Regions from separate parts of the Jeotgalibaca sp. PTS2502 genome, predicted to be linked through region 2. Evidence: a T-box and tRNA genes for the amino acid it is inferred to sense, from the RefSeq annotation. Region 2 holds a T-box; the other holds one or more tRNA genes.
What was found. The T-box of region 2 lies ahead of leuS (leucine--tRNA ligase). A T-box ahead of a tRNA ligase gene usually reads a tRNA of that ligase, here a tRNA-Leu.

Region 1: it has a tRNA-Leu gene. The T-box ahead of leuS (leucine--tRNA ligase) is inferred to sense a tRNA for this amino acid. The anticodon was not compared.

The regions. Positions count from the first base shown of each region.
Region 1 is NZ_CP019433.1:328,221-336,926, reverse strand. Features, by position in the region: one part of gene BW721_RS11585 (IS3 family transposase) at 1-256, opposite strand, end outside; gene BW721_RS01655 (YrrS family protein) at 332-991, opposite strand; gene BW721_RS01650 (threonine/serine exporter family protein) at 1,077-1,535, opposite strand; gene BW721_RS01645 (threonine/serine ThrE exporter family protein) at 1,535-2,290, opposite strand; gene BW721_RS01640 (NAD-dependent epimerase/dehydratase family protein) at 2,463-3,254, shown strand; gene BW721_RS01635 (hypothetical protein) at 3,331-3,627, shown strand; TPP riboswitch at 3,697-3,800, shown strand; gene thiT (energy-coupled thiamine transporter ThiT) at 3,866-4,441, shown strand; tRNA gene BW721_RS01625 (tRNA-Leu) at 4,495-4,577, opposite strand; gene BW721_RS01620 (DegV family protein) at 4,750-5,601, opposite strand; gene BW721_RS01615 (SprT family protein) at 5,668-6,120, opposite strand; gene BW721_RS01610 (type 1 glutamine amidotransferase domain-containing protein) at 6,209-6,727, opposite strand; gene BW721_RS01605 (DUF421 domain-containing protein) at 6,869-7,537, shown strand; gene BW721_RS01600 (Tex family protein) at 7,586-8,706, opposite strand, start outside.
Region 2 is NZ_CP019433.1:502,217-510,922, reverse strand. Features, by position in the region: gene pepV (dipeptidase PepV) at 1-887, opposite strand, end outside; gene BW721_RS02555 (pseudouridine synthase) at 978-1,709, opposite strand; gene BW721_RS02550 (putative polysaccharide biosynthesis protein) at 1,721-3,493, opposite strand; gene BW721_RS02545 (LysM peptidoglycan-binding domain-containing protein) at 3,927-4,154, shown strand; gene leuS (leucine--tRNA ligase) at 4,266-6,680, opposite strand; T-box leader at 6,758-6,965, opposite strand; gene BW721_RS02535 (LysM peptidoglycan-binding domain-containing protein) at 7,011-8,706, opposite strand, start outside.

The DNA.
Region 1 (8,706 bases), 170 kb from region 2:
AATTGGCTACTTCTCGATAACTCATCTCTGTTGTTTCATATAATTTTACAGCACTAAGCTTAAAATCAACAGAGTAATGAGTTTGATTCTTACTACGTTTCAGTCCTTCGATTCCAAATTGTTGATAGCTATTAACCCATCTTCTTACAATAGATTCTTGTATATTATATTTCTTTGCTACCGCTAGGTAGCCACCATAGTTCCCCAGATAATGTTTTACAATTTCCAATTTAAATTCTAGTGAATATTTTGCCATAAAAATAAACCCCCAAAAGTTAGATTTTTGGTCTAACTTTTGGGGGCCTCTACAATTCCACAATCCGCTTTTTATTTAAGATATTGCCTTTAATTCTTCATAACGTGTCGGCTGCCAACCTTCGTTAGTGACCCAAGATAAATAGACTTTATAGATTTGTCCACTCGTTGAATCAGTGAAAGTCACCGTTACCTTTTGTTCACCGTTATTTCCGATCCAATTCACAACCATGTTAGCTACTGAAACACCTGTTGTTTGGGCGCTTGCTTCTTTCATCTCTGCCCAATCAACACTTGTCTCATCAAACTGAGTAACATGTGGTTCACTTTGTTGTGTTCCAACTGGCTCCCAAGTTCCAACATAAGCTTGAATAACATTCGAATCATCCGAAGGCACTTCATTGATTCCTGAATCATCAAACGATTCACTCGAAGCTTCTTCTTCATCATGCGATTCTTCCTCTTCGTCGGAGGTTGTCTCTTCTTGGTCTGACTCTTCTTCATCAGATAAATCGTCTAAGTGTGACGATGAGCTATCCTTTGGCGGTATAACAAACGATTGATTATCACCATTTTGTCCGAACTGACCAGAATCTTTGTCTGATCCTCCAAACAAGAACTCAAATCCTAATATTAGAGCAGCTACTACAACTAAACCAATCGATAATTTTTTTATTAAAGGTGATTGATTACTTTTTTTATGGCGATTAACACGCGTTTCTTTTTCTTCAGACATCATTCTTCTCTCCCTCCGCATTATACTCTAGCATATTATAACACGTCATAAGTTATTAATTTGATTACGAGACTATTTCATTACATTACAATTTATTTTGCCGTTTCACTTTACTAATAACAATTAAGCGAGCTTGTAAACTAAATATCGCATCCACTACAAAAATCGCTAAGGCAATCGCACCTGATACCATAACTGCCTCTGTTAATTGCATCTCAGCATGGGGATAATCCCCATTTATAAATGAAAAAACGGCTCGATACACTGCTTCCCCCGGCACTAATGGAATAAAACCAGGTAAAAAGTAAACCGTTGCTGGTGTTTTTAAATAGCGAGCAAAATAATGGGATAAAAACGATACCACTACTGCCGCTAATAATGTTGAGGGAACTTTTTCATAAAACTGGCCTGCCAACAAGTAAACAAACCATGCAATTGCTCCTGTTAAAGCGGCGTATATTAACGAGCGTTTAGGAGCCTCCAAAAGAATGGCAAAGAAATAAACAGAAATAAAAGCCATCAGCGATTGCATTACAATCATCATTAGCCTATCCCTCCTACTACTAATCCTGCACCAATTCCAAGTGCGATAAAGATGGCAATCACGAATGCTTCAAGCACTTTTGCACCACCAGACATATAATCGCCCTTAAAAATATCCCGAACCCCATTTGTCATGGCAGTCCCAGGTAATAGCGGCATGATTCCTGCAATAATTAATAAATCAAACTGGATATCAAAAGGCAAGGCGCGTTGCATAAAGGTCGTCAAGACAGCAATAGAAAAACTAGCAAACATGTCTAGAATAAAAGGCCTAACCATCCACCTTCTTCCATAATGTGTAATACACGCAATCGATGCAGACACCGGCATTAAGAAAAGAAAGTCAAAGTAACTTCCGCCATACATCAAAAAAATCATTTGAACAAAAATAAACGTTGCTAAATTTTTACGAAACGAATTGTATTGAATATCATCAATATTTTGTAAGAAGGAATACGCCTCTTGGATCGTAATCGACCCTTCTGTAAATTTACGAGAGACATCATTAACTCGCGTTATTTTACTTAGATTGGTCGTTCGATTAGAGATGCGCTTAACGACGGTAATAGCATCCATATTTGAGTTATCAAGCGTCGCAATCAGACCCGTTGTAATCGCAATAGCGTCAATCATTTCCAGGTCTGTTTTTTGAAGAATGCGTGTAACGGTCTCTTCCACACGGTAGGTTTCTGCATTACTTTCCAACATAATCTTGCCTGCTAAAACAGCAGTATCCATATATAATTCATAATCCATTTCTGGCAATTGATCACGCCCTTCCTCTTCCATTCTGTTTTAGTATAACGTATTATTGATTCTCTTGCCTTATTTTAAAATTGCTTTTAAAGAAATGTTATCTTTTGACTTTTTACACAAAGAAGCATACTTTATTAATAGAAATTAACCAATCATATGAGGAGGAAAAAGAATGGCTAACATTTTGATAAGCGGTGCTTCTGGTAATATTGGCACAGTTTTAACTGAATATTTGAAAGATAAACACACTTTAACATTAGTTGATGTCGATTTCACTGATTTTCCTGATCATTTAAAAAATGTCTCGCATTTAAAAGAAATAGACCTGACTGTTCCTGATAATGTCACTGGGTTACTAGACGGTATTGATTATGTGATTCATCTTGCTGGAGATCCTCGACCCGACGCGGAGTTTTACGATTCTCTATTAGATTTAAATTACAAAGTTCCCCATAATATGTTTAAAGAGGCCGTTAAGGAAGACAGCTCTGTTAAACGAACTATTTTTGCTAGTTCTGTTCATGCTATAGGTGGCTATCCTGAAAACGTCCAAGTCAAAACGAGTGACTACCCTCATCCTGAAGATTTGTATGGCGTTTCTAAAGTCTATATGGAAGCTCTAGCTAGCTATCATGCCTATAAGTATGGAAAGGAATTTATTGGGATTCGTGTCGGTGGCTTTGATAGCGATATTAGTCCCGGCGTAGCGAATGCTGATGGATTAGCGACACACCTGTCAAAAGGCGATATGTGTCATTTAATAGACTGTTGTTTAACAGCTGACTTAAAGCAACCCTTCCTACTAGTCAATGGCGTTTCTAACAATCGCTTCCCTCGTATGGATATTTCCCAAGCTTATTTTGATATTGGTTACGAGCCAAAAGATGATGCTTTTGAAATCCATGAGAATGGTCATTATGATTTTAAAGAAGAAGAACCGATTAAGATTGACCCAGAAGACTAATTTTTGAAAGGTTCACAAAATGAGCTTTTCTTGCTATCATAAGTAAGATCTTTTAGTTAGAAAGGACGATCTTACTGTGGCAAAACGAAAAAATAGTCAAATCCAAAAACGTAATATTCAACCTAAAGTAACAAGCGTATTCGATTCATCACGCTTGACGCCTGCTGAGGAGCAGCTTCAAAAAGAGAACGAGAATACCTTCCTATTTACCATTATTGGGATGTTTTCAGGGATGGTCATTGGTCTTATTTTAAACCAAATGACGTTAGGCTTTATCATCGGTATCGCTATTGGAGCGGTTATTGACTTTATAATTAATCGCCAAAAACAAAAGAAACTGATGGCTAAACAGGATAACACTGATGAAAAATAAGACAGTTCTTGCTAAGGTGTTGCATTAGCAAATAGTCTGTGATAAAGTATGACTTAACTGAATAGAACACTTATCACAAAGGGGTGCCTTCACTGGCTGAGACTGAATGAAAATTCTAACCCTTCGAACCTGACTTCGTTAACACGAGCGTAGGGATTGTGTGAGTAAAGAACACGTTATGTATTCTTCTCCTTTGTAGTAGGTCTGTTCCATTCTACAATAAGGAGGAGATTTTTTTATGTCAAAAAATTTAAATATTTGGATTGAAGGAACCATTATGGCTGCCTTAGCAACCGCCCTTTCTTTCGTACCTTTAGATATTGGCCCTAGCTTTTCTATAACAGTTGGCCAACCTGTTTTGATCCTTTATAGTTTACGTCGTGGACTCGGCCCAGGATTTGTAGCAAGTTTCCTTTGGGGAGTCTTACACATTTTCGTCGGTAACGCTGATATTCTTACCCCTCTTCAAGGATTTATTGAGTATTTTATCGCCTTTGGGTTTTCAGGATTAGCGGGACTTTGGTCTACTCAAACTAAAGAAGCTATTGCGGCAAAAAACTGGGGCATGTCAACCATGTATATCACTATCGCTACTCTAGTTGGAGTCATTGGTCGCTACTTCTGGCATACCATTGCAGGCTATTATTTTTGGGGACAATACGCACCAGAAGATTGGAGCCCGTGGTTCTACTCTATCGTCTTGAATGGTGCTAGTGCATTGGCTACCGGCCTCTTTACCATTGTAGTCCTACTAGTTGTTTACAGAACCACACCCCAACTTTATACAGCAACTAATAGAAAGCATGGGTATTAGCAAAGAAAAAGCCTGTCCAAATTGGACAGGCTTTTTACCTATTCTGATTTTTATGCGGCCAAGAGGACTTGAACCTCCACGGGGTTGCCCCCACCAGCCCCTCAAGCTGGCGCGTCTGCCATTCCGCCATGACCGCTCTATAAACATTACAAGTAATATTATACAAATTTCTCATATATATTGCAACTGTTGTTTAAAGGGTGTTGTATAAATGAAAAGCGGTCTTTGAAAGCTATTTTTTGTTTGCAAAGACCGCTTTTTGGCTATTTTCGGTCTTTGAAAGTCATTTTTCGTTTGCAAAGACCGCTTTAGCTGTATTTTTTAAGGAAAGTTACACCGAGTGTTCCTAATCCAGTATGGGAACCGATTGTTGCGCCTACTGGGCGAGCAACAATGGCTTTGGGAGAGAACTTATCAGCAATAGCGGCTTCTAGCTTTTCTTTTGATTCTAAATCATTGCTATAAGCGATACCCACTGTCTGCAAGGACAACTGATCGGCTTCTTCATCTAAAATATCGAGAATACGTTTCACAACGCGTTTTTTCCCTCTAATTTTTTCAGCAACTTCTACAGCCCCATCTACTAAAACAAGTACGGGATTAATTTGTAAGAGTGACCCAATTGAGGCAGACGTTTTAGAAATACGCCCTCCCTCTGCTAAATAATTGAGGTCAGTAATAGTAAATAAGGTCATCAAATTATCCGCCATAAATAATAAGCGGTTTTCAATAGTATCTAAATCTTTTCCAGCTTGTAAGTAGTCAACAGCTTCAATGACAATAACGCCTGTACCGATTGAACCACTTTTAGAATCGACAATTCTCAAGTCAAAGTCTGGGTAATCTTCTTTAACTGCGCGATAAGCTAATAAGGCTGTTTGGTGAGTTCCTGATAACTTCGACGACAAGCTAATATAAATACCACTCTCTCCTGCTTTTGCCATAGCGGAAAATTGGTCAACAAACTCAGATAAAGAAACCTGACTTGTTTTAGGGCGAATACCGGCTAAAATACTGTCGTAAATTTTATCAGTGGTTATTTCAAAAATATCGCGGTACTCATCTTCCCCAATGGAGATTGTCAAAGGGAAAAGGTGAATATTGTTTTCTTCTATATAAGATAGACTCAAATCACTTGCGGAGTCACATAAAATTTTCATCATCGTTCTCTCTTTCATTTATAGTTAATTTACATTTTAACTCATTATGTCGCTTTTGTGTACTGTTTATTTGTTTGAAAGTATAAGCTTGCCCTTGCACTTGCCACAAACATAGCGGCTCGTATTAATTTTTCTTTTCCGATGATACGATTGTTGGCAATCTTGGCAGAGATAAAGCTTGGTTTGCTCGAGTTCATTTTGGGTTCTTAAATTCTTAACGTAGCGGGTGCCGCCTGTCTTAGCTAGTAGATGTTTAAAATCTGCATCGGCATGCTTATAACCCTTCCCCATTAAATGGAGGTGATAATGGCAAAGTTCATGTTTAATGACAGCTAAAAATTCATCCATCCCATGTAATTCTAAAACACGAGCGTTAAATTCTAAATGGTGGCTCGCCAATAAATAGCGACCACCTGTGGTACGCAGTCGATTGTTGAACGTGGCTTGATGCTGAAACGGCATCTGGAAAAATTCTAACGAAATGGATTCAACAAGCGCTTGTAAGTCAGTTTGATTCAATGCAATGTGCCCCTTTCACATCGAACAATGTAACAAAAAATAACGATCTGTTCAACTCCAATAGGATGAGGAACAGATCGTTATATATTTATTCTGCTAATGCTTTAACAATCGCTTCATTAAAGACTGGTAAATCCTCTGGTGTGCGACTAGTAATGAGGCCGCTAGCGTCAATGACTAAGGCACTGTCTTCCCACTCTGCTCCAGCATTTTTTAAGTCAATGCCAACTTGTTTAACAGAGGTCATTTTTTTGCCTGCAACAATTTCTGCATTAATCATTAATTGCGGTCCATGGCAAATCGTGAAAATAGGTTTCTTCTCAGTGTCAAAATGACGAACAAATGCTAAGAAACGATCATCAGCTCTTAATTTATCCGGTGAAAAACCACCCGGTATCAATAAGGCATCATAATCAGACGGATTCGCATCATCAATCCCCAAATCAATGGTGACTTCTGCTTCCTCGCGTTTCCCTTTAACAACTTTTCCGGCTTCTTTCTCAATCGCAACCGTTTGGTGACCTGCCTTTTCTAACGCTTCAACGGGAGAGGTATATTCCGAATCTTCAAATAAATCAGTTACAACAACTGCAATTTTTTTACTCATCATGCCATTCTCCTTCCTTGATTATATTTAGTGTAACAAAAACAAAAAGTCAGTCCAAATGATATGGCTAGTGTCATATCTTTCGCTTTTATAAAGTTATTGACTTAAACTAGTAGTGAGTTTAGAAAGGACGGATTGGTCATGTTTTTAGGAATTGCGATGAAATTATTTTTTGGATTTATTGCCCTTGCTATCGTTATGCGTATAGTTGGCAAGAAAGCCTTATCCGAAGTGACTCCCTATGACATTATTTACTCCTTTGTTTTAGGAGGCATTGTTGAAGAGTCCATTTATGATGATAAGGTACATGTTGGCCATCTGTTATTTGCCTTTTTTATCTGGGCAATTATTATTTATACGGTAGAGAGTTTTATTCAAAGGCGAGATTCTGTTGCCAAAACAATGAAAGGCAGGCCTTCTGTTTTAATTTTTGAAGGAAAACTGAATCTAAGCCAATTAAAATCAAACCATGTCGAAATGGAACAACTCCGTAGCTTATTACGCAAAGAGGGATCTTTTTCTCTTCAAGAAGTTGATTATGCCGTTATGGAAATTAACGGCCAAGTCTCTGTTATGAAAAAAGACGACATTTCAGGCCACTTCACCTACTTACTGATAGATGAAGGTGTTTTGGAAGACAAGGCATTAGCTGCCATTGAAAAAGATAGTAAGTGGCTCTATGATCAACTAGCTGAAATCGGTAGTTATCATGTTTCAGATATTGTTTATGCCGAATGGTCCCAAGAATATGGCTTTTACATTCAAACTTATGAGATGACTTTAAATAAAACAATCGATATTGATGGTTAAAAGCTAAACAAAAAGGAGCTAGAGAAATCTCTAACTCCTTTTTCGTCTTTAATTTTTTTCATTCAACATGGTTAAAGCGACACGAGCTTTTTTCAAGTCCACACCGTCAATCCATACTTTGACAATATCACCGACACTAACAATATCAGAGGGGTGTTTCACAAATCGGTTGCTCAATTTTGAAATATGCACCATACCGTCTTGTTTAACCCCAATATCAACAAAAGCACCGAAGTCGACAACATTACGAACGGTTCCTTCTAGCTCCATGCCGACCTTCAAATCTTCCATCGTTAAGACGTCTTGTCTTAATAGAGGCTGTGCCACCGCATCACGGAGGTCTCGGCCTGGTTTCGTTAGTCCTTCAATCATATCTTGCAAGGTTTCTTTTCCTAAGCCCGTTTCTGCCATGACAGTCTGGCGGTTTAAATCTGCTAGGGCTGTTCGTGCTGCATCCGTTCCGACATCTGTTAAGTCTAGTCCTGCTAATGCTAGAACTTGTTTGGCTTCTTTATAGCTTTCTGGATGGATATCGGTATTATCAAGGATATTTTTCCCACTGATAATACGTAAGAATCCTGCTGCTTGTTCGTAGGCTTTTGGTCCTAAACGAGCAACTTTTTTCAATTGCGTTCTACCTGTAAAGATGCCGTTCTCTTCTCTAAATGCAACAATGTTATTAGCGATTGTTTTATTTAAACCAGATACATGTTGTAAGAGTGGCGCGCTAGCTGTATTTAGGTTGACCCCAACTTGGTTTACTGCGGTTTCGACTACAAAGTCTAGCTGATCAGTCAGTTTCTTTTGCGATACGTCATGTTGGTATTGGCCAACACCAACAGACTTAGGATCAATCTTTACTAACTCCGCCAGTGGATCTTGTAGACGTCTTGCGATGCTGACAGCACTTCTTTCTTCTACTTGGAAATCTGGAAATTCTTGGCGGGCAATATCACTAGCCGAGTAAACAGATGCACCCGCTTCATTCACAATCACATAATAAACCTGACGTTCAATTTTTTTGATTTGTTCAGAAACAAATACTTCTGATTCACGGCTAGCTGTACCATTACCAATAGCTACCATTTCAACGCCATACGTTTCAACTAAAGTGATAAATTCTGAACCAGCCGCTTCACGTTTGTTAGCTGGCGCAGGTTTATGAGGAT
Region 2 (8,706 bases):
GCAGCGTCTCCACCAAATTGATAGTGATTTAAGAAAACAGCTAAGTAGGTTCCTGCATTGATTCCGCCAGCTGGGTTCATACCATGTGATGATTTACCAACTAACTCAATCGTTACTTGTTCTCCTTCAACATGAATAGTTCCTGTCACAGGATTGTTTTCAACGAATTCAAAGAATGCTTTTTCGATAACGTCAGCTTCTTCACTTGTAAAGACTGCAGTCGCATCTTGAGGAACCATGTTTTCACGCAAACCTGCATCAAAACTCAACAATTGGTTTTTACCACCTTTATTGTCTCCACGGAATTGGATATAAAGGGATTGGTTTCCTTTTTCACCGTTAATAATTGGGAAATCCGCATCTGGTGAAAAGCCAAAGTCAGGTGTTTCTTCATGAGCTAAGTAGTGGTCCATACATTTCCAACTGCTCTCTTCGTCAGTTCCGATAATCATACGAACACGTTTAGAAATAGGTAGTCCTAAATCGCGAATAATCTTAATGGCATAGTAACCTGCCATAGATGGGCCTTTATCATCACTTGATCCACGTGCATAAATGCGGTCGTCTTTAATAACAGGCTCAAACGGATCTGTGTCCCAGCCGCTACCAGTTGGTACAACGTCAACGTGTCCAAAGACACCCATCAATTCTTCGCCTTCTCCGTATTCAATATGTCCTGCTAAGTTTCCAACGTTTTTAGTTAGGAAACCATCGCGTTCACCAATTGCTAAGAACGCTTCTAATGCTTCTTTCGGTCCTGGACCAACAGGCATTTCTGCTGTTGCTTTCGCATCGTCTCTAACACTATCAATTCTTAAAATTGTAAATAAATCATCAAGAATATCTTCTTTTCTTTTTTCAACTTCACTTTGCCAATTGATTTCCATAAAAACACGTCCTTTTTAAACTTCTATCTCCCATTAGGAGCACTATTCTTCTATCTTATCATTTTTTACTGATTGATTCAGCATTTCCACTTATTTATTTGGCAAATACGCTTTTAAATCTGCTAATTCAGATTCAGTTAAATAACGGTATTCTGCTAATTGAAGCTTGGGATCTAGTACTAAACTCCCCATGGTTAAACGTTTCAGATAAGTGACTTCCTTACCTCTCGCTTTGACCATTCGCTTAACTTGATGGAATTTACCTTCTTTAATGGTAATAAACACTTCAGATTTTTGTTTCTCTTCATTCACTGACTTGATTTCAAGTTCTCCGGGCAGACATTCAAAACCGTCTTCCAAAACGATACGATTTTTAAAGGCCTCACAATCAGATTCATCCATAATGCCAGCCACTCTTGCATAATAGCGTTTGGCTACCTCTTTTTTTGGTGATAGTAGAAAGTGAGCGAGCTCGCCATCATTTGTTAAGAGCAACAAGCCTTCTGTATCTTTATCTAGTCTACCAACAGGAAATAAATTAAGGTGCTGATACTCTTCTGATAGCAAATCAATGACTGTTTTTTGCTTCATATCTTCAGTTGCACTCAGTACACCTGCTGGCTTGTGTAACATCAAATAGTGGAACTCTTGGTACTGAATACGTTCGCCATTAACCACGACTTGGTCTTGGTTAAGATCAACTTTCATCTCACCCTTAGAGGCCACTTTATCATTAACCACTACTTTTTTCTGTTTCAATAAGACTTTTACTTCTTTACGTGATCCAAATCCCGTATGAGATAAAAATTTATCTAATCTCACATGATCGCTCCTTATGATATCTTTAATTTCCTACGCAAACCTGCCACACGTTCTCCTAATACCTCGTCTGCTATCTTTGTTTTTAAAGCTAAATAGATATAAACAAAGCCACCAAAACCAGCAACTAAAACCACAATCACAAAGGCTGTTCCCCTTCTATCGGTTGATAAAAATAAGCTAGATAGACGTAATACAATGTGAGCAACTGCGGTCATCCAGCCTGTTATCAAGGCCATTAAACCAATACTTCGTAGCGTTTCATCCCACTTTAGTTGAACAAGCTTATGAATTTTCCACGTACACAGGACTGTTGTAACTAAAAAGCCAAGAGTTGTCGCATATAGCGTTCCCGCAGTCTGAAAAAAATAGATAAAGGGATACTGAACAACTAGTTTTACGAGTAGACCAACGCCTAGATAAATAATAGCTGATAAATGGTCACCAAATGATTGCAAAATAGATGCTACAATCGTAAAGGCTCCTAAAACAATACTCATCACACAGGCAATCATTAATAGCTGTGAGCCAAGTGCATTATATTGCGATGACCCATAGAACACAGAAAAAATAGGTCGTGATACAACCATCATTCCAAAGGCTGCTGGCAGCATAACAAAGAAAAATAATTTTGAAATTTGCTCAATTTGTTTTCTAAGTTGTTTAAAGTCTTCCTTGATAAAATTCTCAACTAACAAAGGAATTGATGTTGCTGACATCCCTACTGCTAGAGAGATAATAATCATAATTAATTTATCAGCGTTAAAGCTAAATAAACTAAATAATTCACCGATGACATCTTTATTGTAATCCGTCAAACGAAGCATAATTGGTTCAAAGGTGAATTGATCAATAAACTTGCCAAAAGTAATCCCGGAACCAACGACAATAAAGGGTATCGACTCAGCCACCATTTTTTTAATGGCACTCGAAATGTCAATGCTAACTGTTGATTGATCAGCGGCCAACAGCTTCCTATATTTTTTCATATGTCGTTGGTAGTACCAAATCAACATGATAAGAGATGCAAAGGCTCCTACGAAAGCAGCAAAAGTGGAATGAGCAACAGCAGTTGCAACTCTTCCGTCTAATATTTTCATGACAACAAAGGTTGCTAATAACATATAAGCAACACGAATAATTTGTTCAACGACTTGTGTAATCGCTGAAGGAATCATATCCTGATAACCTTGAAAATACCCTCTGATTAAACTCATCACTGGTACGATTAGCAATGCCGGCGCTAAAGATCGAATTACTAAGGTTTTATCCGCTAAAGATGCAATTGGACTATTAGCAGCAATAAATGGCGCTAATAAGTACATCACAACACTGCTCGCTAATCCCGTTAAGAGCATAAAAAGTAAGCTCTTTTTGAAAAGGTCTTGGCCTGCTTTATATTGCTTTTTAGCATTAAACTCAGCGATTTGCTTTGACATTGCTGAGGGAAAACCAGCTGTACCAATTGATAGGAACAATTGATATGGTGCATAACCAACCGAAAGCAAGGCGTTTCCAACTTGTGATCCGGCTCCCATCATAGCAGTCCATGGAATAATATAGAGTGCTCCTAAAAGACGCGAAAAAATGCTTCCGAAAGTCATCCAAAATGTTCCTTCAACCATTTTTTCTTCGGATTCGCTACGAATAACTTCTTCTAGTTCATCAACTAATAATGGTTGGTCAAACTGAATCGTTTGTTGTAAGTCTTCTTCAATTTCAATAGGCTCTTCTTCCTTTAGCCTTTCAGCTCGCTTACGCTCAGCTCTTGTTTTATAATTTTGCATATTATTCAACCTCTGCCTGTTTTTTCATTAGATGTCTTTTTGACCTTTATCTATTATAGCTTTCCTTTGCTAATATTTCCATCTTGGTTTTATAGAACGGAAACTATAAATCTGTTCATTATTAATAAGAAGTGATATAATAAAAGCAAGAAAAGGCTTCTTTATTACGTGGCTAGTAATTATTTTCATTCACATAGAAAGAGTATTATCATGATAACTCACAAAAAAGTGACAACACGATGATTAGTCACCCTCTTGATTGCTTTCACAATCAGCCAAGCCTTTCTTCTGGGCACCATTCGGCTCAACCCATTCACTTCTTCTTTAAACTGTTGGAAATGGTGGTTATACTTATACCGGCCCTTGGACCATCGATTCTCTCGATTGAAACGGCAATTACTCGACGACCATTACTAATCATATTTTAAATCAAATGACACCTTCTTCTATCATTCTAATGCATACAGGCGCTGGCGCAAGTGGTACACCAGCAGCTTTAGAAAAAATTATTCCTTCCTTAAAGAGTATGGGCTATCGCTTCGTGACCATTTCTCAACTAACAGGTCTTGAATCACTTTCAAACACAGGATTGACAACAACTTATACGGTTAAAAGTGGTGACACACTCTACAAGATTGGGCGACAGTTTGCTGTATCTTAGATTTGGGGGATAAGATGTAAGATACAACAATATTTTGAAGGCTATATTGATTAGTCATCTCAATATAAAAAGGATTGAGCGTCTCAGCTCAATCCTTTTTATTAAAACATATTAGTTGGCAACAATATTAACCAATTTACCAGGAACTGCAATCACTTTACGGATTGTTTTCCCTGCAATTTCTTCTTTAATTTTCTCGTCTTGCATCGCCACATCAGTTAACTCATCTTTTGATAGAGATGCATATACTTTGGCACGTGATTTCACCTTCCCATTAACTTGGAAAACAACTTCTACTTCATCTTCTACAAGATAGTCTTCATCATAGCCTGGCCATGCCACATAAGAAATGCTGTCTGAGTTGCCTAGTTTTTCCCAAATTTCTTCTGCCAAGTGAGGCGCAATTGGCGCAAGCAATTGAACAAAGCCTTTAACATATTCCACTGGCAAAGCTTTTGCTTTGTTAGCTTCGTTAACAAAAATCATCATTTGTGAAATAGCTGTGTTGAAGTGTAGTTGTTCATAGTCTTCTGTTACTTTCTTAACTGTTTGGTGATAAACCTTGTCTAGTTCACCTGTGTTTACTTTTGTGATACGGTCACGCAATTGACCATTATCATCAATAAACAAGCGCCATACACGATCAAGGAAGCGACGGCTTGCTTCAATTCCTTTTTCACTCCAAGCTGTACTTGCATCCAAAGGACCCATAAACATTTCGTAAAGTCTTAATGTATCTGCACCAAACTCAGAAACGATATCATCTGGGTTAACAACATTCCCTTTTGATTTAGACATTTTTTCGTTATTCTCGCCTAAAATCATACCTTGGTTAAATAGTTTTTGGAATGGTTCTTTCGTTTTAACAACACCGATATCATAAAGAAATTTATGCCAGAAGCGCGCATATAGTAAGTGAAGAACAGCGTGTTCTGCACCACCGATATACAAGTCAACATTTTGCCAATAAGACATTGCTTCTTCACTTGCAATGGCATTGCTGTTATGAGCATCCATAAAGCGCAAGAAGTACCATGAACTACCAGCCCATTGTGGCATCGTATTCGTTTCACGTCTTCCTTTCATCCCTGTAACAGGATCAACAACATTCACCCACTCATCGATGTTAGCAAGTGGCGATTCACCTGTTCCACTCGGATGGATTTTATCTGTTTTAGGCAACAACAAAGGCAGTTCATTTTCTGGAAGTGTTGTTGACGTGCCATCTTCCCAGTGAATAACTGGAATTGGTTCTCCCCAATAGCGTTGACGTGAGAACAACCAGTCACGGAGACGATAAGAAATAACCGTTTCGCCGACCTTATGCTCAGTCAACCATTCATTCATAGTTTGAATTGCAGTTGCTTTATCCAAGCCATCTAGGAAGTCAGAATTGATGTGGTTTCCGTCTCCAGTGAAGGCTTCTTCTTCAACATTGCCGCCTTCAAGGACAGGAATAATTTCAAGCTCAAACTTTTTAGCAAATTCATAGTCGCGTGTATCATGAGCAGGAACTGCCATAATCGCACCTGTTCCGTATGTAGACAGAACATAGTCAGAAATCCAAATCGGAATCTCTTTGCCATTTACTGGGTTAATCGCATACGCACCCGTAAAGACACCTGTTTTATCTTTTGAAAGTTCTGTACGCTCTAGATCACTCTTCAAAGCAACTGAATCAATATAAGCTTGAACAGTTTCACGTTGCTCATCAGATACAATCTCTTGAACTAATGGCAATTCTGGTGCCATAACCGTGTAAGTTGCGCCGAACAAAGTATCTGGGCGAGTCGTAAAGACTGTAAAGGTTTTATCAGTTCCTTTAATATCAAATGTCACATTTGATCCTTCAGAACGACCAATCCAGTTACGTTGCATTTCTTTAATACTGTCAGGCCAGTCGACTAGCTCTAGATCATCAATCAAACGTTCTGCATAAGCAGTGATTTTCAACATCCATTGACGCATTGGCTTTCTATAAACAGGGTGTCCACCACGTTCACTCACACCATCAACGACTTCTTCATTTGCCAAAACAGTTCCTAAAGCTGGACACCAGTTAACGGATACTTCTGCCTCGTAAGCAAGACCTTTTCCATATAGTTTTGTAAAAATCCATTGGGTCCATTTGTAGTATGATGGATCGGTTGTATTTATTTCTCTTGTCCAATCGTAACTAAATCCAAGTGATTTAATTTGACGTTTAAATGTCTTAATATTATGAGCTGTAAATTCAGCAGGATCATTTCCTGTATCAAGGGCATATTGCTCTGCAGGCAAACCAAAGGCATCCCATCCCATTGGGTGCAAAACATTATAGCCTTGTGAACGTTTCATACGCGCTAAAATATCAGTAGCTGTATAGCCTTCCGGATGGCCCACATGCAAGCCTTGCCCAGATGGATAAGGGAACATATCTAGAATATAATATTTAGGTTTTTCTGTTCCTTTTTCTGTTTTGAATGATTGGTTTTTATCCCAATACTTTTGCCATTTTTTCTCAATCTCTTGATGATTGTAAGACATGTTTCTTTGCTCCTTTTTATAAACATAGTAAAAACGTTGAGAAAATAAAAAAGCCTATAGAAATCCCCTTGGGAAATCTATAGGACGATTTTATCGTGGTACCACCTATTAATTAGAATGAATAATCATTCTCTTCTCATACCGCTAACGAGGTGAACCGGTCATACTTACTATATTCAGTATGACAACTAAAAGGTGAGTTCAGATATTTGAATCATGCATTTCCACCAACCATGCACTCGCTATCGATTCATCTAGCCTACTAATCCTTCTCAACGTTTTTCAATTTATTTACCGTATTTTATCAAATATATAGGCTTTTTTCAAGACTTACTTTACTTTCAATAGTTGACCGGGATAGATCGTTGATGAGTTGACATCATTTATTTCCAGTAACCGTGTCAAACTAATACCATTATTTTTAGCAATGGAGTAAAGTGTGTCGCCACGCTTCACTTCATAACTCCCTGATGGAGCAATTGTCTGGGTTGGTTCAACTACTGCTGTTTTGCCAACCAGCGTTAACGACTGACCGACAAAAATTAAATCGGAAGCCAATTTATTCCATTCTCTTATTTGAGAAACAGATGCGCCTGCTTTAGTTGCAATTGCATATAAGGTATCACCCTTTTGAACAGTATAAGTTGATTGGTTCGTTACAGGTGTTGTTTGAGCGGGTTTTTCTTGCTCTTTTACAACGACTGTTGTCTTTGATGTTACTAACACTTGACCTGGATAAATCAGATCTGATTGCAAGTTGTTAATAGACTTAAATTCAGCTAATGATAAACCAGCGCTTGTTGCTAAACGATACAGTGTGTCACCAGATTTGACGGTGATTGTTTTCGTAGATACAGACGGATTAGGTTTAGTTTGTTGAACAGTTTGTTCTTTAACAACTGTGGTTGTTTCTGTAGTTGCTTTTGTGGTTGTATATAAAATTTGACCTGGGTAAATCACATCTGACGTCAGATTATTCACTGACTTAAGCTCTGCTAAACTCATACCTGCTTTAGTCGCAATCTTGTTCAAGGTGTCACCATTAACGACGGTAATTGTTTTAGCCGTTGGTGTAGTCACTGTCTGACTAGGTGTTGTCGTATTTCCTGTATTTGTTTGACCTGTTTGTGTTGTTGAAGTCGAAACTACTAACTTCTGACCAACTTGTAAAAAGTCAGTTTTCAAATTATTCCAAGATTTTACTTGAGCAATAGTCACCTTATACTTCTGACTAATTGACCACAGCGTATCACCAGATTTGACCGTATAAGAGCTAGTATTAACAGCTGGATTAGTTACCGTTGGAGTTGTTGGTGCTGTTTCAACGGGCTGGCTAGTCGTTTTAGATACGATGAGTGTCATACCTGGGTAAATACTTTCTGATTTTAAACTATTCCATGTTGTTAGATTAGCAACAGTAGTCCCATTACTTAAGGCAATGCGATACAAGGTATCACCAGATTTGACCGTATAGCTTGTGCCTGTTTGACCAGCAGGTTCAGGTGTTGCTGGTGTTGGTGTTACTGGTGTTACTGTGGTTGGTGTTACTGGTGTTACTGGTGTTACTGGTGTTGTTGTGGTTGGTGAATCATACTCTGCTAATCCATGTGTTTCAATAATACGATTTAATTTCGTATTATAGGCACTGTCTGTCGCATAGCGTCCTGTTAAGTAAGCTGTCGCATCTTCATAAGTTGATGCATTCGATCTCCATGCACCACTATAATAATTTGAATCCCAACTTGTACCGTTTTTAATTAAAGCAGCATAATCTTCAAGAGATTCCGCATATGACGGATACTTACGGAATTCAGCTTTTATCTCATAATAATTTTGATTACCCTTATCTTCTAAGGTGCTCATTTCAACTGTCTGACCGTTATAATTTCCTTTAATTCCAAATAGATTATAATTTGGTTCTGAGGCCAATGAACTTGTTCCCCATCCACTTTCAAGGATTGCTTGTGCTAACATTACCGATGCATATAAATCATTATTAGCTGCACTATTAGAAGCCGATGGAATA